3 regions of the Cupriavidus sp. 10L45 genome follow, and region 2 is predicted to be linked to each of the others. Evidence: predicted binding sites of a transcription regulator. Region 2 holds the regulator's gene; each other region holds the start of a gene.
What was found. The regulator FNR, encoded in region 2, switches genes on or off when oxygen is low (the NO sensors DNR and NnrR bind a similar motif). The targets are predictions, from matches to a motif close to TTGATNNNNATCAA.
Positions count from the first base shown of each region.

Region 1: the regulator FNR is predicted to act here: its motif matches at 1,855-1,868, upstream of hemN (oxygen-independent coproporphyrinogen III oxidase).
Region 3: the regulator FNR is predicted to act here: its motif matches at 3,363-3,376, upstream of AC1DFU_RS10285 (fatty acid desaturase).

Region 1 covers NZ_JBFTJC010000016.1:53,003-59,470, reverse strand. Annotated here, with positions in the region: gene AC1DFU_RS24565 (c-type cytochrome) at 1-237, shown strand, start outside; gene hemN (oxygen-independent coproporphyrinogen III oxidase) at 354-1,793, opposite strand; gene AC1DFU_RS24555 (ABC transporter substrate-binding protein) at 1,994-3,154, shown strand; gene AC1DFU_RS24550 (ATP-binding protein) at 3,179-4,375, opposite strand; gene AC1DFU_RS24545 (response regulator) at 4,436-5,167, opposite strand; gene AC1DFU_RS24540 (UvrD-helicase domain-containing protein) at 5,517-6,468, opposite strand, start outside.
Region 2 covers NZ_JBFTJC010000007.1:298,584-305,051, forward strand. Annotated here, with positions in the region: gene ccoN (cytochrome-c oxidase, cbb3-type subunit I) at 1-908, shown strand, start outside; gene ccoO (cytochrome-c oxidase, cbb3-type subunit II) at 927-1,592, shown strand; gene AC1DFU_RS15250 (cbb3-type cytochrome oxidase subunit 3) at 1,598-1,768, shown strand; gene ccoP (cytochrome-c oxidase, cbb3-type subunit III) at 1,765-2,679, shown strand; gene ccoG (cytochrome c oxidase accessory protein CcoG) at 2,735-4,276, shown strand; gene AC1DFU_RS15265 (hypothetical protein) at 4,317-4,544, shown strand; gene AC1DFU_RS15270 (hypothetical protein) at 4,541-4,786, shown strand; gene fnr (fumarate/nitrate reduction transcriptional regulator Fnr) at 4,815-5,540, opposite strand; gene AC1DFU_RS15280 (sulfite exporter TauE/SafE family protein) at 5,625-6,383, shown strand.
Region 3 covers NZ_JBFTJC010000005.1:51,671-58,138, reverse strand. Annotated here, with positions in the region: gene xdhC (xanthine dehydrogenase accessory protein XdhC) at 1-827, shown strand, start outside; gene AC1DFU_RS10295 (adenosine deaminase) at 876-1,931, shown strand; gene guaD (guanine deaminase) at 1,989-3,311, shown strand; gene AC1DFU_RS10285 (fatty acid desaturase) at 3,462-4,631, shown strand; yybP-ykoY riboswitch at 4,700-4,907, shown strand; gene AC1DFU_RS10280 (TMEM165/GDT1 family protein) at 4,971-5,549, shown strand; gene AC1DFU_RS10275 (urate hydroxylase PuuD) at 5,678-6,468, opposite strand, start outside.

The sequences.
Region 1 (6,468 bases), on a different contig from region 2:
GAAACCGGCAAGAAGGTCTATGACCAGGTTTGCGCCGCCTGCCACGCCGCCGGTGTGGCTGGTGCGCCGAAGTTCGGCGACAAGGCCGCCTGGGCACCGCGCATCAAGGAAGGCATGGACGCCGTCCACAACTTCGCGCTCAAGGGCAAGGGCGTGATGCCGCCCAAGGGTGGCTATGCCGGCGCCGACGCCGACGTGATCGCCGCCGCCGACTACATGGTCAACGCTGCGAAGTAACGCCAAGCGCACCTTTCAGTCCGCGCAAAAAAGCCCGCGACGATCCTCGCGGGCTTTTTTGTTTCGATGGGGTCGATGGGGCCGGCGCCCCACTAGATATATATATAGGCAGCGGGTCAGACCACGCGTGAATAGCGCACCAGCGGCACCTCGCGCGCGCCGTCCTGGCGCAGGTAGCGGTCGAACACCATCGCCACGCGGCGCACCAGCAGCCGGCCCAGCGGGGTGATGTCGATCCGCGACGCGTCGCGCCGCAGCAACCCCTCTGCCGCCAGCGCGTCCAGCCCGGCGAATTCCGGCGCGAAGGTTCGGGCGAAGTCGATGCCGTGCGCCGCCTCCACCGCCGCAATGTCCAAAGTGCCGTGACACATCAGCGCGCCGATGATCGCCTTGCGCAGATGGTCATCGGCGGACATGCCGAAGCCGCGCGCCACCGGCAGCCGGCCGGCGTCCAGCGCGTCGTAGTACTCGTCCGTGGTGCGCGCGTTCTGCGCGTAGTGGCCGGCCACCGCGCCAATCGCCGAGACGCCGAAGCCCAGTTGATCGTGCCCCGCGTGGGTGGCGTAGCCCTGGAAGTTGCGTTGCAGCCGCCCGGCCTGCTGGGCGATGGCGAGGTCGTCGTCCGGCAGCGCGAAATGATCCATGCCGATATAGACATAGCCGGCGGCGGTCAGGCGCTCGATCGTGGACACCAGGATGTCGAGCTTCTCGCCGGCGGGCGGCAGCGCCGCCTCGTCGATGCGCCGCTGCGGCTTGAACACATGCGGCAGGTGCGCGTAGCTGTAGACCGAGAGCCGATCCGGCCGCAGCGTCAGCACGCGGTCGATGGTTGCTGCGAAGCGTTCGGTGGTCTGGTGCGGCAGCCCGTAGATGAGGTCCATGCTGACCGAGCGGAAGCCGAGCCGGCGCGCCGCCAGCACCACATCGCGCGTTTCCTCATAGGACTGCACGCGATGGATTGCCTCCTGCACCTCCGGGTCGAAGTCCTGCACGCCGAGGCTGATCCGGTTGAAGCCGAGTTCCGCCAGCAGCGCCATGCGCGCATCGGTCACGCGGCGCGGATCGATCTCGATGGCGTGCTCGCCCTCGGGCAGCAGGTGGAAGTGTTGCGTCAGCGCCGCCATTACGCGACGCATTTCGTCGGGGTCGAGGAAGGTCGGCGTGCCGCCGCCCCAGTGCGATTGCATGACCGCGCGGCGCTCGCCGAGCCGGCCGGCAACCATTGCCATTTCCCGGGCGAGATAGTCAACGTAGCGCGCGCTGCGGGCGTGGTCCTTGGTGATGATCTTGTTGCAGCCGCAGTAGTAGCAGATGTTCTCGCAGAACGGGATGTGCAGGTAGAGCGAGAGCGGCGCGGGGGAGTCGGCGCGGCAGGCGTCGAGCGCGGCGAGGTAGCGGGCGTCGTCCACTTCGGCGTCGAAGCGGTCGGCGGTGGGGTAGGAGGTGTAGCGGGGGCCGTTGCCGTCGATGCGGCCGGCCAGGCTGCGGAAGTCGGCCAGTGCGCGGCGGTCGAACGCCGTGGCGGCAGGCATGCTGGGGAGGGTGGGGGCGGACATGGTGCGCTCTTTTTGCGGGCGAAGATGGTCACGATGCTATGCCCCTGCGCCGTCGCTCACCTTGACGCGCATCAAGCGCACGCCGCGCTTGCGCCCGCAGCCCCGCCACCGTGGGGCGTTGGCGTCATCCGAGCGTCACGAACGGCCGATAGGCTCTGCCCGCCGTCCCCTCCTCCACCCGATTCCAACGCCCGCCGACCATGCGCCCAGCCTCGCCCAGAACGATGTCGCCCGCCGCGCCGGCGCGCCGCCGCATGCTCCGGTCGTTCGGCACGCTGGCCGCGATGCTCGCGGCACCGGCCGCCTTCGCCCAGCCGCAACCGCAGCCCTCCTCGCAGCGCCGCACGCTGGTGGTCGGCCATCTGCTGGACCGCGTGGGGCCGCAAGCGGATCTGGCGCGCGACTACCTGGCCGGCGCCAAGGTGCTGTTCGATGCGGCGAACGCCTCGGGTCAGGGGCCGCGCATCGTACACGTGGTGCGGGATGCCGATGCCAGCCCGCGCATCGGCACCTCGCAGGCCATCGGCATGGCCGAGTCGGACCATATCGACGTGCTGTTCGGCCCCGGCGACACCCTGCTGCCCGCGCTGGCCACGTCGTCCGAACTGAGCCGGCGCGGCGTGCAGATCGTCGCCCCGCTCTCCGGGCTTTCGCTTGCCGCCGACAACATCTGGTTCACGCGCGCCGACTATCAGGCCGAGCTGGACGCCGCCGTGCGGCAGCTGCGCAGCTACGGCCTCAAGAACATCGTCCTGGCCGTGTCGCCCGACTTCGCCGCCGGCACGCTCGCGGCGGGCTCGCCGTGGCTCGATCGGATGGAGCGCGACCTCGGTACGCGCGCCGTGACGCTGACCGGCAGTGTCGATGACGGCGCGCGCCGCATCGCCGCGACGCGGCCCGGCGCGGTCATCGTGGCCGGCGACACGCTTGCCTACGGCGGCCTTGGCCGCGCGCTGGCCTCGCAGGGTTGGTACGGTTTTCTGGTGGGATTGTCGGCCGTGAGCCCGGCCTCGGCGCGCGAGATTCTCGGCGGCAACTACGCGGGGGGCGTGGTGGTCACGCAGGTGGCGCCCGGCCCGCAGGAATCCACGCTGCGCGTGGTCAAGGAACACGTGGCGCGGATGAAGCAGTACCTCGACGAACCGCCCTCCCCGGCCACGCTGGCCGGCTACATTGGCGCCGCCTGGCTGGTGCGCGCTGCCGGCGCGGCCAAGGCGCCGGGTGCGCTGGAATTGCGCCGCGCGCTGCAGTCGCGCATCGATGTGGGCGATTTCACGCTCGACTTCACGCGCGGGCTGCGCGGCTCTCAGTACGTGCAACTGGCGCCGATCGGCAAGTCGGGCGTGCCGCAGCGCGCCTGACCCGCGCGCCGCTATATCTATTAGTTAGTCGCGCGGCAGCGTGATGCGCACGCGCAGGCCGCCTTCGACACGGTTGTCCAGCGTCAGCTCGCCGCCATGGCGATTGACGATATCGGCGGCAATCGACAGCCCCATCCCCACGCCGCCGGTAGCCCGGCTGCGCGACGACTCCACGCGATAGAACGGCTCCAGCACGCGCTGCAACTCGGCCGGCGGAATGCCGGGGCCGTTGTCGCAGACGTCGATCTGCACGCGCTCGGGGCTGTCCGTCAGCACGATATGCGCGGCGCCGCCGTAGCGGTGCGCGTTCTCGACGAGGTTGACCACGGCGCGGCGCAACTCCGCCGGGTAGGCCAGCAGCGGCGCGGCGGTGCCGGAGAGCCGCACGTCCTGCCCCAGTTCCTCGGCATCGTCGACGATGGCCTGGAGCAGCGCCTGCACGTCCACGCGCTGGCGCGGGCCGGTGCCGTCGTCGCGGTCACGCAGGTAATAGAGCGTGGCGTCGATCAGCCCGTTCATCTCGGCCAGATCCTGCCGCAGGCGGTAGCGCACGTCGTTGTCCTCGATGCGCTCGATGCGCAGGCTCATGCGCGTGAGCGGCGTGCGCAGGTCGTGCGAGACCGCCGCCAGGAAGCGCGACTGCTGCGCCAGCTGCGTGCGGATGCGTTGCTGCATCAGGTTCAGCGCCTTGGTGGCGGCGCGCGCTTCGGCCGGACCCGCATCATCGTCGAGTGGCGGGGCGTGCACATCCTGGGCCAGCCGGTTCGCACCGGTGGCCAGCCGCTGCACCGGCCGCGCGAGCAATCGCGCGCCCACCCACGACGAAATCACGATGGCGATGAACTGGAAGATCAGGCCAGGATGCAGGGGCCAGAGTCCGTGCCAGGGGGGGAAGTGGCGCTGCGGTCCGGGCGGCTCCCCGCGCCGGTCGGGATGGCCGGGACGGAACATGCCGCGCTCCCCGGCCGGGCCGCCCTCGCCCGCCTCCTCGTCTTCCTCGAAACGCGGGCCGCGCTGCGACGGCTGGGGGCGGTGGAATGGCTTGCCGGCGGCGGCGGCCTCCGAGGCCGCCTCGCGCATGCGTTCCTCCCAGCGCGGCGAGCCGGGGCGCGGGAACAGGCCCTCGATGACGGTCACGCCAAGCACGTGCACGGCCACCATGATCGCGGCCATGACCAGGAACAGCCGCAGGAACATCGAATCGAAAAGGTGGCGCCGCATGGTGGGGTCTGTCCGGACGCCGGCGGTGGCGTTCGGCGGCGGGGGGGACGCGGCCATGCGTCAGGAATCCACGTTGACCGTGAAGACGTAGCCCTCGCCCCGCACCGTGCGGATCAGCGCCGAGTCGCGCGGATCGTCGCGCAGTTTCTGGCGCAGGCGCGAGACCAGCAGGTCGATGCTGCGATCGAACACGTCGAGGTCGCGACCGCGTGCCTGGTTGATGAGCAGTTCGCGATCCAGCACGCGGTTCGGGTGCTCGATGAAGGTCAGCAACAGGCGGAACTCGGCGTTCGACAGCGGCACGACCGTGTCTTCCTCGTCGAGCAACTGGCGCAGCGTGGTGTTGAGCCGCCACGCGCCAAACTTGACCTCGTGCCCCGCCGGGGTAGGTGCTGAACGACGCACATCGGCCCGGCTGCGCCGCAGCACCGTGTGGATGCGCGCCACCAGTTCACGCATCTCGAACGGCTTGGTCACGTAGTCGTCCGCCCCCACCTCGAGTCCGACCACACGGTCGGCCAGTTCGGCGCGGGCGGTCAGCATGATTACGGGGATGTCCGTGCGCTCGCGGATCTCGCGACACAGCGTCAGGCCGTTCTCGCCGGGCAGCGAGAGGTCCAGGATGACCAGGTCATAGTGATGCTGCGCCATGGCCGTGCGCATCGACGCCCCGCCTTCGGCCCCATCGGCCGCCATGCCGAACGTGGCCAGGTATTCGGCCAGCATGGCGCGGATCTGGGGATCGTCGTCGACGATCAGCAGGCGGGTAGGCAAGGCGGGAGTGAGGTCCATGGCAAAGCGGGAGGGATGGGAAACGCCGGCGGGCGAGGGCCTGCGCAACGACCGGCGGTCAACTGTACCAGTTTGCAATATTCGCGCTGTGGCGGCTTTGTATCAGGTTCGATACGTGCGCTGTGGATAACTTCGCCTGACAAAACGACGCCCCCGGCACTGCCGCGCCGGGAGCGTTCAACAGGGAAGAGCCAGGCACGCAAGCGTACCCAGCCGCACCGCTAACCGAAGGGCAGGCGCGGCACGGCGCCAGTCGCCGAGGCGTCTGACGCGTCGCCATATTAGAAAGCGCGAGGCGCGCGGTCTTGTCTGCCTTGTATCGGCCGTGATGCTTGGTAGGGGATGCGACTCAACCCGTCACCGGCTTGCCGGGTGCGCCCGGCGTACCCAGCAGCGCCTTGAGATTGGCCAGCCGGTCCTTGGGGCTCATGGCCGGGGTCTCGTCGACGGGAGCCGGCGCTTCTTCGAGTTTCATTTCGGCGATGAAGCGCGAGGGTTCGCAGGAGTAGGTGTCCCGGGCGCGTTTGCGCTTCTTGCACCAGCTGATCTGGAGGCTGCGCTGGGCGCGGGTGATGCCAACGTACATCAGCCGGCGCTCTTCCTCGATCTTCTCGTCGCTCATGTCTTCGTCCTCGCGCGCGTGGGGCAGGATGCCCTCCTCCACGCCCACCAGGAACACGTGCGGATATTCGAGGCCCTTGGACGCGTGGAGCGTGGAGAGCCGCACCGCGTCCGGGTCTTCCTCGCGGCCTTCGAGCATGCTCATCAGCGCCACGGTCTGTGTCAGTTCGAGCAGGTTCTTGCCTTCGTCGCCAAAGCCGTCGGCGTTGTCGAAGCCGGTGGCCTCGCCCTCCCCGGCCTCGGGTTCCGGGCGCGTGCCCTTGCGCTTGAGCCAGTCGAGGAATTCAAGCGTATTGGTCCAGCGCGACTGGGCCTGGCGCTCGTCGAAGGTATCGTACAAGTACGATTCATAGTGGATGCCGGCCATCATGTCGTCGAGCAGCACGGTGGCCGGATCGGTCTTGGCGCGGTCCGCCAGGCGCACCATCGACTCGCAGAACACGCGCAGCGGCTCCAGCTGGCGCGGCTGGAGCTTGCCTTCGATGCCGCCCATCATGGCGGCCTCGAACAGCGACACCTTGGCCTGCCCCGCGAACGTGCCGAGCGCCTCCAGCGTGGTGTTGCCCACGCCGCGCTTGGGCGTGGTGATGGCGCGGATGAACGCGGGATCGTCGTCCGGATTGGCGATCAGCCGCAGGTAGGCGCAGATGTCCTTGATCTCCGCCTTGTCGAAGAAGCTC
Region 2 (6,468 bases):
AGATGCCGGCGTCGATGTGGAAGTCGTATTCCGCCTATGCGGGCGTGCAGGACGCGATGATCCAGTGGTGGTACGGCCATAACGCCGTGGGCTTCTTCCTGACCACCAGCTTCCTCGGGATGATGTACTACTTCATCCCGAAGCAGGCCGGACGGCCGATCTACTCGTACCGGCTCTCCATCGTCCACTTCTGGGCGCTGAACTTCACCTATATGTGGGCCGGCCCCCACCATCTGCAATACACCGCGCTGCCGGACTGGGCGCAGTCGCTCGGCATGGCGTTTTCGCTGATCCTGCTCGCGCCGTCCTGGGGCGGGATGATCAACGGGATCATGACCATGTCCGGCGCCTGGCACAAGCTTCGCACGGACCCGATCCTCAAGTTCATGGTGGTTGCGCTGTCGTTCTACGGCATGGCCACGTTTGAAGGATCGATGATGTCCATCAAGACCGTGAATGCGCTGTCGCACTACACGGACTGGACGATCGGCCATGTCCACTCGGGCGCGCTCGGCTGGGTCGCGATGATCTCGATCGGCTCGCTGTACTACCTGATTCCACGCCTGTTCGGGCAAAAGGAGATGTTCAGCGTCAAGCTGATCGAGTGGCACTTCTGGATCGCGACGATCGGCGTGGTGCTCTACATCGCCTCGATGTGGATCGCCGGCGTGATGGAAGGGCTGATGTGGCGCGCCACGCAGCCGGACGGCACGCTGACCTACGCGTTCGTCGAAGCGGTCAAGGCGAAGTATCCGTTCTACCTGATCCGCCTGCTCGGTGGCCTGTGTTTCCTGACCGGCATGCTGGTCATGGCCTACAACGTGGTGCGCACGATCGCCGGCAAGACGGCCACGGACGCGCCGATCCCGGCCAGCCTGCCGGCTTCCGCCCAGGCTCCCGCACACTGACCGCCGAGGATTGCTGAGATGTCACAAAAACAAGGATTCTTCACCCACGAAACACTGGAAAAGAACGTTGGCTGGCTGATCATCGCCACGATCATCGTGGTGAGCATTGCGGGTCTGGTGCAGATCGTGCCGCTGTTCTTCCAGCATTCCACGACCAAGCCCGACGCGGGCATCGTGCCCTACACGCCGCTGCGCCTGATGGGCCGCGATATCTATATCCGCGAAGGCTGCGTCGGCTGCCATTCGCAGCAGGTGCGCACGCTGCAGGCCGAGACGGAGCGCTATGGCCATTTCTCGACGGCCGGCGAGTCGGTGTATGACCATCCGTTCCTGTGGGGTTCCAAGCGTACCGGTCCAGACCTCGCCCGCGTGGGCGGCCGGTATTCGGATGACTGGCAGCGCATCCACCTGCGCAATCCGCGCGATGTGGTGCCGGAATCGGTGATGCCGTCGTATCCGTGGCTCGAGAGGACCGCGCTGCCGACGGGCGATATCCAGGGCCGGATGCGCGCCCTGAAGCGGTTGGGTGTGCCGTACACCGAGGAGCAAATCGCCCATGCCCCTGAGGAACTCGCCGGCAAGACCGAAGAGGACGCGATGGTGGCCTACCTGCAAGGCCTCGGCCTGAACCGCCGCAACGTGCGCCTGGACGCCGCCACGGCGGCCGCGGCACCGAAGGAGTAACCGCCATGGCCATCCTGACCTCCGCTGCCACCGTGCTGTCGATGCTGGCCTTCCTCGCCATCTGCTGGTGGGCCTGGTCGTCGCGGCGCCAGGCCGCCAACGAGGAGTCAGCCATGCTGCCCTTCGCGTTGCCCGACGAGACCACGATAACGACAAGCCGGAACCCACAGTCATGAGCGATTTCTTTTCCGATTACTGGAGTTACTACATTACGGCCATCTCGCTGGTCGGCATCGCGTGGTGCGTGTGGCTGCTGTTCTCGCAGCGCCGGGCGCCAAAAAGCCAGGGTGCGACCGAGGATACCGGCCATGTCTGGGATGGTGACCTGCGCGAGTTGAACAACCCGCTGCCGCGCTGGTGGATGTGGATGTTCCTGCTGGCCTGCATCTTCAGCGTGTGCTACCTGGTGCTGTATCCGGGCCTGGGTTCCTACGCCGGCGTGCTGGGGTTCTCCTCGCAGGGCGAACTGGCGGCGCATCGACAGGCCGCCGAGAAGATGCAGAACGAGATCTACGGGAAGTACATGTCGATGGACGTGACGAAGGTCGCCGCCGATCCCGACGCCCGTGAAATTGGCCAGCGCCTGTTCCTGAACTACTGCGCGCAGTGCCATGGCTCCGACGCGCGCGGCAGCCGCGGCTTTCCGAACCTGGCCGACAACGACTGGCTCTATGGCGGCGACCCCGAAACGATCCGTCAGACGATCACCAAGGGTCGCAACGGCATGATGCCGCCGTTCGCGGGCGTCATCGACGCCAAGCTCGCCGGGGACACGGCCCAGTATGTGCGCTCGCTGTCGGGCCTGGCGTCTGACCCGATCCGCGCGTCGCGGGGCGAGGGCACCTTCAAGACCACGTGTGCGGCCTGCCATGGGGCCAGCGGCAAGGGCAACCAGGCGCTCGGCGCGCCGAACCTGTCGGACAGCGTCTGGCTCTACGGCAGTTCGGAAAATGCCATCGTCGAGGCGATCCAGAAGGGTCATAACGGGCACATGCCCGCGCATGAGGAAATCCTGACGCCCGAGCGCATCCGCATGCTGACCGCCTACGTGTGGGGTCTCTCCAATACAGGAGCGGCCGGACAATGATCAACAGCCCCCGGGCAGGGCGGCCAGCCGCCTGCCGGGGCGCGAGGAACACAAGATGAACGCGCCCCCCAATGCTGCACAGCCCGTAGCGGACGACCCCGCTACGTCGGAGCCCTCACGGCCCGACGACAGCCCGCCATGGCGCCCGGCTGCCACGCCGCTATCCGGGCAATCTGCCCAATCGGCTGAATCTTCGGAAGAAACACTCTACGAGGTCCGGCGCAAGATCTATCCGCGCTCGGTCACGGGCGCCTTCTCGAGCTGGCGCGTCTGGCTCGTCATCCTCACCCAGCTGGTCTACTACGGCGCCCCGTGGCTGCAATGGAACGACCGCCAGGCGGTGCTGTTTGACCTCGGCGCGCGCAAGTTCTATATCTTCGGCCTCGTGCTGTGGCCGCAGGACGTGATCTACCTCGCGGTCCTGCTTGTCATCTCGGCGCTCGCCCTGTTCCTGTTCACCGCCATCGCGGGCCGGCTGTTCTGTGGCTACGCGTGTCCACAGACCGTCTACACAGAAATCTTCATGTGGATCGAGCGACGCGTGGAAGGCGATCGCATCGCCCGCATCCGGCTGGACGGCGACCCGTGGAGCCTGCGCAAGCTGCGGCTCAAGGCGACCAAGCACACGCTCTGGGTGGTGATCGCCCTGTGGACCGGCTTCACGTTCGTCGGCTATTTCTCGCCGATCCGCGAGCTGGGCGGGCAGGTGATCGACCTCTCGCTGGGGCCGTGGCAGTCGTTCTGGATGCTGTTCTATGCCTTCGCCACCTGGGGCAACGCCGGCTTCATGCGCGAGCAGGTGTGCAAGTACATGTGCCCATATGCGCGTTTCCAGAGCGTGATGGTCGACCGCGATACCTTCGTGGTGACCTATGACGTAGGCCGTGGCGAGCCGCGCGGCAGCCGCTCGCGCAAGACGGACCGGCACACCGCCGGCATTGGCGATTGCGTCAATTGCAGCATCTGCGTGCAGGTCTGCCCGACCGGGATCGACATCCGTGACGGATTGCAATACGAGTGCATTGGCTGCGGTGCCTGCATCGACGCCTGTAACCAGGTCATGGACAAGATGGCCTATCCGCGTGGCCTGATCCGCTACACCTCTGAGAACGCGATGCGCAAGGGCCTGTCGGCAGTCGCCGCGCGCAAGCGCTTGTTCCGCACGCGGACGATTGTCTACGCGGTGATCTGGTCGGCGCTGGTGGGGGGCTTCATCGGGTCGCTGGCGATGCGCACGCCGCTCAAGGTCGATGTCATCCGCGACCGTGGCGCGTTGGGCCGCGAGGTCGAAGGTCGCTGGATCGAGAACGTGTACCGGCTGCAACTGATCAATACGACCGAGACGCCGATGCGCGTCCGGGTACAGGCGACGAGCGCGGAGCTGCAAGGGTTGACCATCGAGTATGACAAGTCGGCAGAAACGCTGCCGCCTACGTCGAACCGGCTGTTGCCGGTGCGGATCCGTATCCCGCTCGACCACGCGCCGCAGGGCACGCACAAGATCCGTATCACGGTCACGGGGGAGGGTATGGACGACGCACGCGGACGCGCGCAGATCCAGGAAGCGACCAGTTTCATCGTGCCGCGCGGCCTGTAGGACAGGTCATTCAGGAAATATTCGACGCAAGGAGTAGGCAATGACAGCGCAACAAGTCAAGCCGTGGTGGAAGGAACCGTGGCCGTGGCTGCTGATGAGCGGACCGCTGCTGGCGATGATCGGCTGTGGTGTGACGATCTGGCTCGCCAATACCCACGCCGACGTGCCGGTGCGCGATGCCGCGCGGCATGGGCTGGTGGTGGAGAAGCTGGATGGGTCCGCCGTGCGTGCCGACGCCCATGTCAATGACACGGCGAGGCGGCCATGAGACTACGCTGGCTGATGTGGGTGATGTGGCCAGCGTTCCTGATGGGCGGCGTGGCCACGGCAACGGTGTTCTCGATTGTCGATCCCAGTGACCTGAGCTTCTTCGGTCATCCGGTCGACGCGTCGCGTGAGGCGATCTATACCGTGGGATTCCTGCTGGCGTGGCTGTTCTGCGCCTTGTCGAGCGGCCTGACGCTCTACACCATGCCAACGCCGCTCAGCAATACCGATGAACTCGAGTAGCGAGTGCACCGCCGCCGGCGAGCCGGCCTTAGCAGGAGCGGTTGTAGATCTGCTTGATGCCGGCCATGTCGATGAGCTTGACGTGGCGCTGGCGGATCTGGATCAGGCCCGCCTCGGCAAAACGAGAGAACAGGCGGCTGACGGTTTCGAGTTTCAGGCCAAGATAACTGCCGATCTCCTCGCGACTCATGCGCAACACGAACTCGCTCGACGAGTAGCCACGCGCCGACAGGCGATCGGAAAGATTGACGAGGAACGCGGCAAGCCGCTCCTCGGCCCGCATCGAACCCAACGTCATCAGCATCACCTGGTCCTGCGAAATCTCCTTGCTCATCAAGCGCAGGAACTGGGTTTGCAGCGAGGGCAGGTCAGACGAGAGCGCCTGCAAGTCGTTGAAGCGTACGACGCAGACTTCGGCATCCTCGAGGGCCGTGGCATCGGAAGCATGCTGCATTTCGCCGAGGCCATCCATACCGACCATCTCGCCGGGCAGATGGAAGCCGGTGATCTGCGAGCGGCCGTCTTCGAGTGTCACGTGCGTCTTGAGCGTGCCGAAACGCACGGCATAGACGGCGGTGAGCGGATCGCCCATGCGGTAAAGCGTTTCGCCCTTGTGCACGCGCACGCGTTCCTGCACGAGCGTGTCCATCTTCAGGAGGTCCTGGTGCGACATGCCTACCGGCAGACAAAGCTGGCCCATCCCGCACGTAGAGCAGCGGGGCGAGATCTCGGTGACGGGTATGGAGGTAAGCAATTGAGGGCTCTTGGTGATGCGCATTGCAGCGAGGGCGCGACAGATCAATTTTACCGCGTGAAGTGACGCGGAAGCGAGGGACCGTTGCCATTTGGTGTGCTTTTCAGCGTTTTTATCGTTGCGTTGTTTGGTGGCGTCCACTGTGCTGCGATGTGTGGCGGCATTGCGATGGCGGCCGAGCAGCGCGCGGCGGTGCGCGTGCCGGTGACGATCCATCGCTCGCCGCGCGGCTGGCTCGTGGAATTGCTGGCGATGCACGCCGGCCGCCTGACCACCTACGCGTTGCTGGGGGCGGTGGTGGGTGCCGTCGGCGCCACTGTATGGAAGCAGGACTATCTGCCTGTGCAGCGATGGCTCTATGGCGCAGGCGGAGCGATGCTGGTGATGTCGGGCTTGTGGCTGTTGCGTGGGCGCACCATGCGTGCGGCGCGCCTGGAGGCGTTCGCGGTGCGCATGGCCCAAGGGGTGGTGGGTCGCATGGGCGCGCTCGGTATCAGGCTGCCTGCCGGCCTGGCCCGGCATGCGCCGCTGCTGCGGCGCTTCGGTCTGGGACTCGCCTGGGGGATCGTGCCGTGCGGGATGGTCTATGGGGCACTCGCAATGGCGTTGCTGGCCGGCAATGCGGCGTCGGGCGCGCTGGTCCTGTTCGCCTTTGGGTTGGGAACGCTGCCAAACCTGCTGGTGATTTCGGGGTTGTCGGGCTATGTGCGCCATGTGTCGCGCCGGCCGGCGGTCCGGACCGTGGCGGGCGTGCTGATCATCGGCTTCGGCATCGTGGGCGTGGCGCGGGCGGTCTGGCTCCCGGAGACGCTGGCTGCGCATGGGTTCTGCGTGGTGTTCTAGGACGATTCCGGGCGGCGGACAGGCCGCCCCGGTTCGTGCCATTCGCCACGCCGGGCGGCGGGCAGGTTGCGGAGGGGGGCGGGAA
Region 3 (6,468 bases), on a different contig from region 2:
GGCGCGGGATGGACATCGCCCGGTCGATGATGGCCGCCGAGGGTGCCCATGGCGCCGGCACCGCCGCCCGCCGCATCGAGCGGATTCCGCTCGGCCCGTCGCTGGGCCAGTGCTGCGGCGGCGTGGTGCAGTTGGCGTTCGAGGTGCTCGGCGCCGAGGACTTGGGCTGGCTCGAGGCCGTGGACGCCGCCTTCGCCAGTGGCAAGGCGCTGGAGCGGACCGTGCCGGCCGCCGGCCCCGTCACCGTGGCGCCGAGCCGCGCGCTGCTGCCGTCCGTGACCCTGCGCCCCGACGGCGCCTGGATCGACACGCTGGTGCCCGACGACATGCACGTGGTGCTGTTCGGCGCCGGCCACGTCGGCCATGCGCTGGTCAAGGTGCTCGCCACGCTGCCCTGCCGCGTGCATTGGGTGGACGAGCGCGACACGCTGTTCCCGGGCGGGCTGCCCGAGAACGTCGAGGCCGAGGCTTCCGATACCCCCGAGGCCGTGGTCGACCAGGCCCCGCCCGGCGCGTATTTCCTGGTCATGACCCACAGCCACGCGCTGGACCAGGCGCTCTGCGAGCGCATCTTCCGCCGCACGGACTACGCCTACTTCGGCCTGATCGGCTCGAAAACCAAGCGCGCGAAGTTCGAACACCGGATGGCGGAGCACGGGATCGACCCGGCCCGCTTCCCGGAAATGACGTGTCCCATGGGAGTCTCCGGCATTACGAACAAGGCACCGGCTATGATTGCGGTAGCCATCGTCGCCCAGCTGCTTCAGGTGCGCGACCAGCGCGCTGCGGCGCTGGCCGCCAGCCAGGCGGAAGCGATGCATCCGTAACTTCGGCCGCCGCGATCCGGCAGCCGCCCAAGACATAAAAGAGGCCCCATGACCATCGATGCCGCGCTCGCGGACAGCATCCGCCGTACTCCCAAGGCCGAACTGCACGTGCATATCGAAGGCACGCTCGAACCCGAGCTGATCTTCCGGCTGGCCCAGCGCAACCAGGTCAAGCTGGCCTACCCCGACGTGGAGGCGCTGCGCGCAGCCTACGCGTTCACCGATCTCCAGTCCTTCCTCGACATCTACTACGCCGGCGCCAGCGTGCTGCTGACCGAGGAAGACTTCTTCGACATGACGATGGACTACGTCAAGCGCGCCGCCGCCGACAACGTCCGCCATGCCGAGATCTTCTTCGATCCGCAGACCCATACCGAACGCGGCGTGCCGATGGGCGTGATCATCGACGGCATTGCCGACGCGCTGGCCCAGGCCCGCACCGAGTACGACTTCTCCAGCAGCCTGATCCTCTGCTTCCTGCGCCACCTGTCCGAAGTCGCCGCGCTGGAGACGCTCGAGGCGGCCCTGCCCTACCGCGACCGCTTTGTCGGCGTGGGGCTGGATTCGTCCGAAAAGGGCCATCCGCCCGAGAAATTCGCGCGCGTGTTCGCCCGCGCCAAGGCGCTCGGCCTGCATCGCGTGGCCCATGCCGGCGAGGAGGGCCCGCCGCAGTACGTGATCAATGCGCTCGACATCCTCGGTGTGGAGCGGATCGACCATGGCGTGCGCGCCGTCGAGGACGAGGCCCTGGTGCAGCGGCTGGCGCGCGAGCGCATCGCGCTGACGGTATGCCCGCTGTCGAACCAGAAGCTGATGGTCTACCCCGACCTGCGCGACCATCCGATGAAGCGCCTGCTCGATGCCGGCGTGGCCGTGACGCTGCATTCGGACGATCCAGCCTATTTCGGCGGCTACATGAACGCCAACTGGGAAGCCTCGTTCGCCGCGCTGCCGCTGGACGCCGCCGACGCCTACAAGCTGGCCCGCAACAGCTTCGAAGCGGCCTTCCTGCCCGCCAAGCAGAAGGCCGACTACCTGGCCGAGGTGGACCATTTCTGGTCCGCCACGCCCGAGAACCCGCCCGCGACGGCTCCCACGACCTGACCGGGCGCATAAACAAGACGCCGGACCCCCAGGTCCGGCCGCCCCTGAGACGAGAAGATGACCACCACTTCCCCCAATCCCGCCACGACCCGCGCCATTCGCGGCCGCATCCTCCACTTCCTGCGCGATCCGCAGTTCCATGAGGAGGCGTATCAATATTGGGAAGATGGCCTGATGCTCGTCACGGACGGCCGCATCGCCGCCGTGGGGCTGTACGAGGACCTGGCGCGCGACATCCCGGCCGGTGCCGAGGTGGTCGACCATCGCGGCAAGCTGCTCGTGCCGGGGTTCATCGACACGCACGTGCACTATCCGCAGACCGACATCATCGCGTCGCCGTCGCCGGGCCTGCTGCACTGGCTCGACACCTACACCTTCCCCGAGGAACGCCGCTTCAGCGAGCCCGCCTACGCGCGGGCCGTGGCCGAGTTCTTCGCCGACGAACTGCTGCGCAACGGCACCACCACGGCGATGGTCTGGAGCACGGTGCACGCCACCTCCGCCGACGCCCTGTTCGCCGCGAGCCAGGACCGCAACCTGCGCATGATCACGGGCAAGGTGATGATGGACCGCAACTGCCCGGACTTCCTGCGCGACACGGCCGAGAGCGGCGCGCGGGACTCCGCCGACCTGATCTCGAAGTGGCACAACAAGGGCCGGCTCGCCTACGCGATCACGCCGCGCTTCGCGCCGACCTCCACCGAGGCGCAACTGGCCGCCTGCGGCGAACTGGCGCGCGCGCATCCGGACGCCTTCATCCAGACCCACGTGGCCGAGAACCGCGACGAGGTGAAATGGGTGGCCGAGCTGTTCCCCGACGCCCGCAGCTACCTGGACGTGTACGACCGCTACAGCCTGTTGCGCCCCGGCGCGTTCTACGGCCACGCGATCTACCTCGACCAGGACGACCGCCGCCGGCTGGCCGACAGCGGCGCCGCCGTGGCGCACTGCCCCACCTCGAACCTGTTCCTGGGCAGCGGCTTCTATGACTTCCACCAGTCCGATGCCCACCGCCTGAACGTGACGCTGGCCACCGACGTGGGTGGCGGCACCTCGTTCTCGATGTTCCGCACCATGAACGCGGCACACAAGGTGGCGCGCATGGGCGGCTACCACCTGACCGCCCTGCGCATGTTCTACCTGGCCACGCGCGGCGCGGCCGAGGCGCTGGGCTGGGCGGACCGCATCGGCAGCTTCTCCGTGGGCTGCGAGGCCGATTTCCTGGTGCTGGACCCCGAGGCCACGCCGCTGATCGCCCGCCGCAGCAGCCGCTCCGAGACGCTCGAAGAGCAGTTGTTCGCCTTCGCCATGCTCGGCGACGACCGCGTAGTGGACAACGTCTACATCATGGGCGAAGCCACGCGGGAACTGGCGGGTTGATCGCTTTTGGGCGACGGACGGCAGGCAAATACGTGTTGTCGCCCGTCCGCCTTGACCAGCATCAACACAACCGTCATCAAAGCCTTCTAGGCTGTCGCATTGCCCGCCCCCGGCTATCGGGTGCGCCAAGACAGACCCAAAAAGACTGACATGACTGCCCGATCTCTGGATGTATCGCCGGCCCAGACTGCTGAGCCGGCTTCCCACCCTGCCCACCCGCCCCGCAAGCTCGCCGGCGTTCCCCTGCCGGAACCCATCGCCTTCGAGGCCCCCTTCCCTAACCGCAAGACCATCCGTGGCTGGCTGATTCCGCTCGGCGAGCGCAGCGTGGCACGCGCGCTGACGCTGTTCGCGCTCGACTACGCGATCTTCGCCGCGGTGCTGGCCGGCGTGGTCCTGGCGCCGCAGGGGTGGGCCAAGCTCGGCCTCGGCGTGCTGCTGGGTCTGGTGATCGCCCGGCTGTTCATCATCGGCCACGATGCCTGCCACCAGAGCCTGACGGACCGCCGTGGCCTGAACAAATGGCTCGGCCGGCTGACGTTCCTGCCGTCGCTCACGCCCTACAGCCTGTGGGAAGTCGGCCACAACGTGGTCCACCATGGGTACACCAACCTCAAGGGCTTCGACTTCGTCTGGGCGCCCTACTCGCTCGAGGAATTCCGCGCGCTGCCGCGCTGGCGCCGGGTGATGGAGCGGGTCTACCGCAATGGCTTCGGCGCCGGACTCTATTACCTGATCGAGATCTGGTGGTTCAAGCTGTTCTTCCCGAGCAAGCGCCAGATGGCCACGCGCCGCGCGATCTTCATGTGGGACTGCACGCTGGTGGCCACCTTCGGCGCCATCTGGATCGGTGCGCTGGCCTGGCTGGCCGTGGCCACGGACCAGTCGGTCCTGGGGCTGGTCGGCGCCGGCTTCGTGCTGCCCTTCCTGATCTGGAACCTGACCGTGGGCTTCGTGCTGTATGTCCACCACACGCACACGAGCGTGGCGTGGTACGACACCAAGCCGATGTGGGCCAAGGCCCAGCCGTTCGTCTCGACCACCGTGCACCTGCGCTTCCGCTTCGGCATCGGCGCCGCGCTCCACCACATCATGGAGCACACCGCGCACCACGTGGACATGAGCGTGCCGCTGTACCGGCTCAAGCGCGCCCAGGCCCTGCTGGAGCATGCGCTGCCGGGCCGCATCATCATCGAGAACTTCTCGTGGCGCTGGTACTTCCGCACGGCGCGCCGCTGCAAGCTGTACGACTTCAAGGCCCTGTGCTGGACCGACTTCCGCGGCCGCCAGACCAGCGACAACTCGCCCGTGCCGGTCTGACCTGACCCGCATTGCCCAACAGCCATGCCAAAGGCGGTGGACAGTGTCCGCCGCCTTTTAGTACAATTACGACTTCCATTGGGGAGTAGCCGCCCTCGTCTCACCGCGCCGCGCAATGCGGCACACGGCAGACAGGGGCGTACGTCAACAGACTTGACCGTGGTGTCCAGCATCAACGGTTATGGCGTACGCAGCGCAGGACCCGAGCGGGCTTCGTGCCTGACTCCTATGTCCAACGCCTGGCGAGACCGATGACCATACCTTTCTGGCCGGGCCGGGAAAGGTGTGCGTCATTGGCATCTCGCGATGCGTGTGCGGCCCGGTATCAATCCTATAAGAATGGAATCGTTCCTCGTCTCCACAGGTATCGTCGCGCTCGCAGAAATGGGCGACAAGACGCAATTGCTGTCGCTCGTGCTGGCCGCGCGCTATCGCAAACCCCTGCCGATCATCGTCGGCATCCTGATCGCCACCCTCGTCAACCATGGCTTCGCCGGCGCGCTCGGCGGCTGGATCACGCAGGTGCTCGGCGCCAACCTGCTGCGCTGGATCCTCGGCCTCGGCTTTATCGCCATGGCCGGCTGGATGCTGATTCCGGACAAGCTCGACGAGGCAGAGGAAGCCAAGCCGGCCAACGGTGCCCTGAGCATCCTCGGCACCACGATCGTCGCCTTCTTCTTCGCCGAAATGGGCGACAAGACGCAGATCGCCACTGTGGCCCTGGCAGCACGCTTCCATGGCGAAGTGCTGGCCGTCGTGGCAGGCACCACGTTCGGCATGATGCTGGCCAACGCGCCCGCCGTGCTGCTCGGCGACCGTTTCGCCAACCGGATGCCGATCGCCCTCGTGCACAAGATCGCCGCGGTGATCTTCCTTGTGCTCGGCTTGCTGGCGCTGTTCAACGTCGGCGGCCACTGAGACAAGCCAGAGTCGTCGCGCTATAAAAAAACGGGGCTTGCGCCCCGTTCAAACCCTCGCCGGTCCGGTACTGCCGGCCGCCGGGACTGCACAGCCCCGGACCGTCGATCACCGATGCCCGGTCAAATTCAGTTGGTGGTCTTCGCGCCGCCCTCGAACCACTGGCCCAGCAGCGCGCGCTCGTCTTCCGTGATCTGCGTGACGTTGCCCAGCGGCATGGCCTTCTGCTGCACCGCCTGCTGGTAGATCAGCTGCGCATGCGCCTTGATTTCGTCGACGGTATCGAGCTTGATGCCCTTGGCGGCAGTCGGCATCATCTTGGGCGCCTCCGCGTGGCACTGCACGCAGCGGGCGTTCACGATTTCCTGCACCTTGGCGAAGCTCACCGCGTTGGCGGCGTCGCCCGCGGCGTTGCTGGCCACTTGCGGACGCGGCTGCGGCGCAATCATCACCGCCACCACACCCAGCAGCGCCACGCCGGCAGCCGGCCACGCCACGTTGATCTTGCCCTTGTGCTTCAGGATGAAGAACTGGCGGATCAGCACGCCGGCCAGCATGATCAGGATCAGCACCAGCCAGTTCTGCTTGTGCGCGTACGTCATGCTGTAGTGGTTCGACAGCATCGCGAACAGCACCGGCAGCGTGAAGTAGGTGTTGTGCACGCTACGCTGCTTGCCGCGCTTGCCGTGGATCGGGTCCACCGGCTGGCCGGCCTTCAGCGCCGCCACGACCTTGCGCTGGCCCGGGATGATCCAGATCAGCACGTTGCCGCTCATGATCGTGGCGATCATCGCGCCGGTCAGCAGGAACGCCGCGCGGCCCGAAAAGATGTGGCAGGCCGCATACGCCGCCACGCCCACGAACACCGCCACCAGGATGCCCACCAGGCGGTCGCTCTTGCCGAACAGCCGGCAGATCG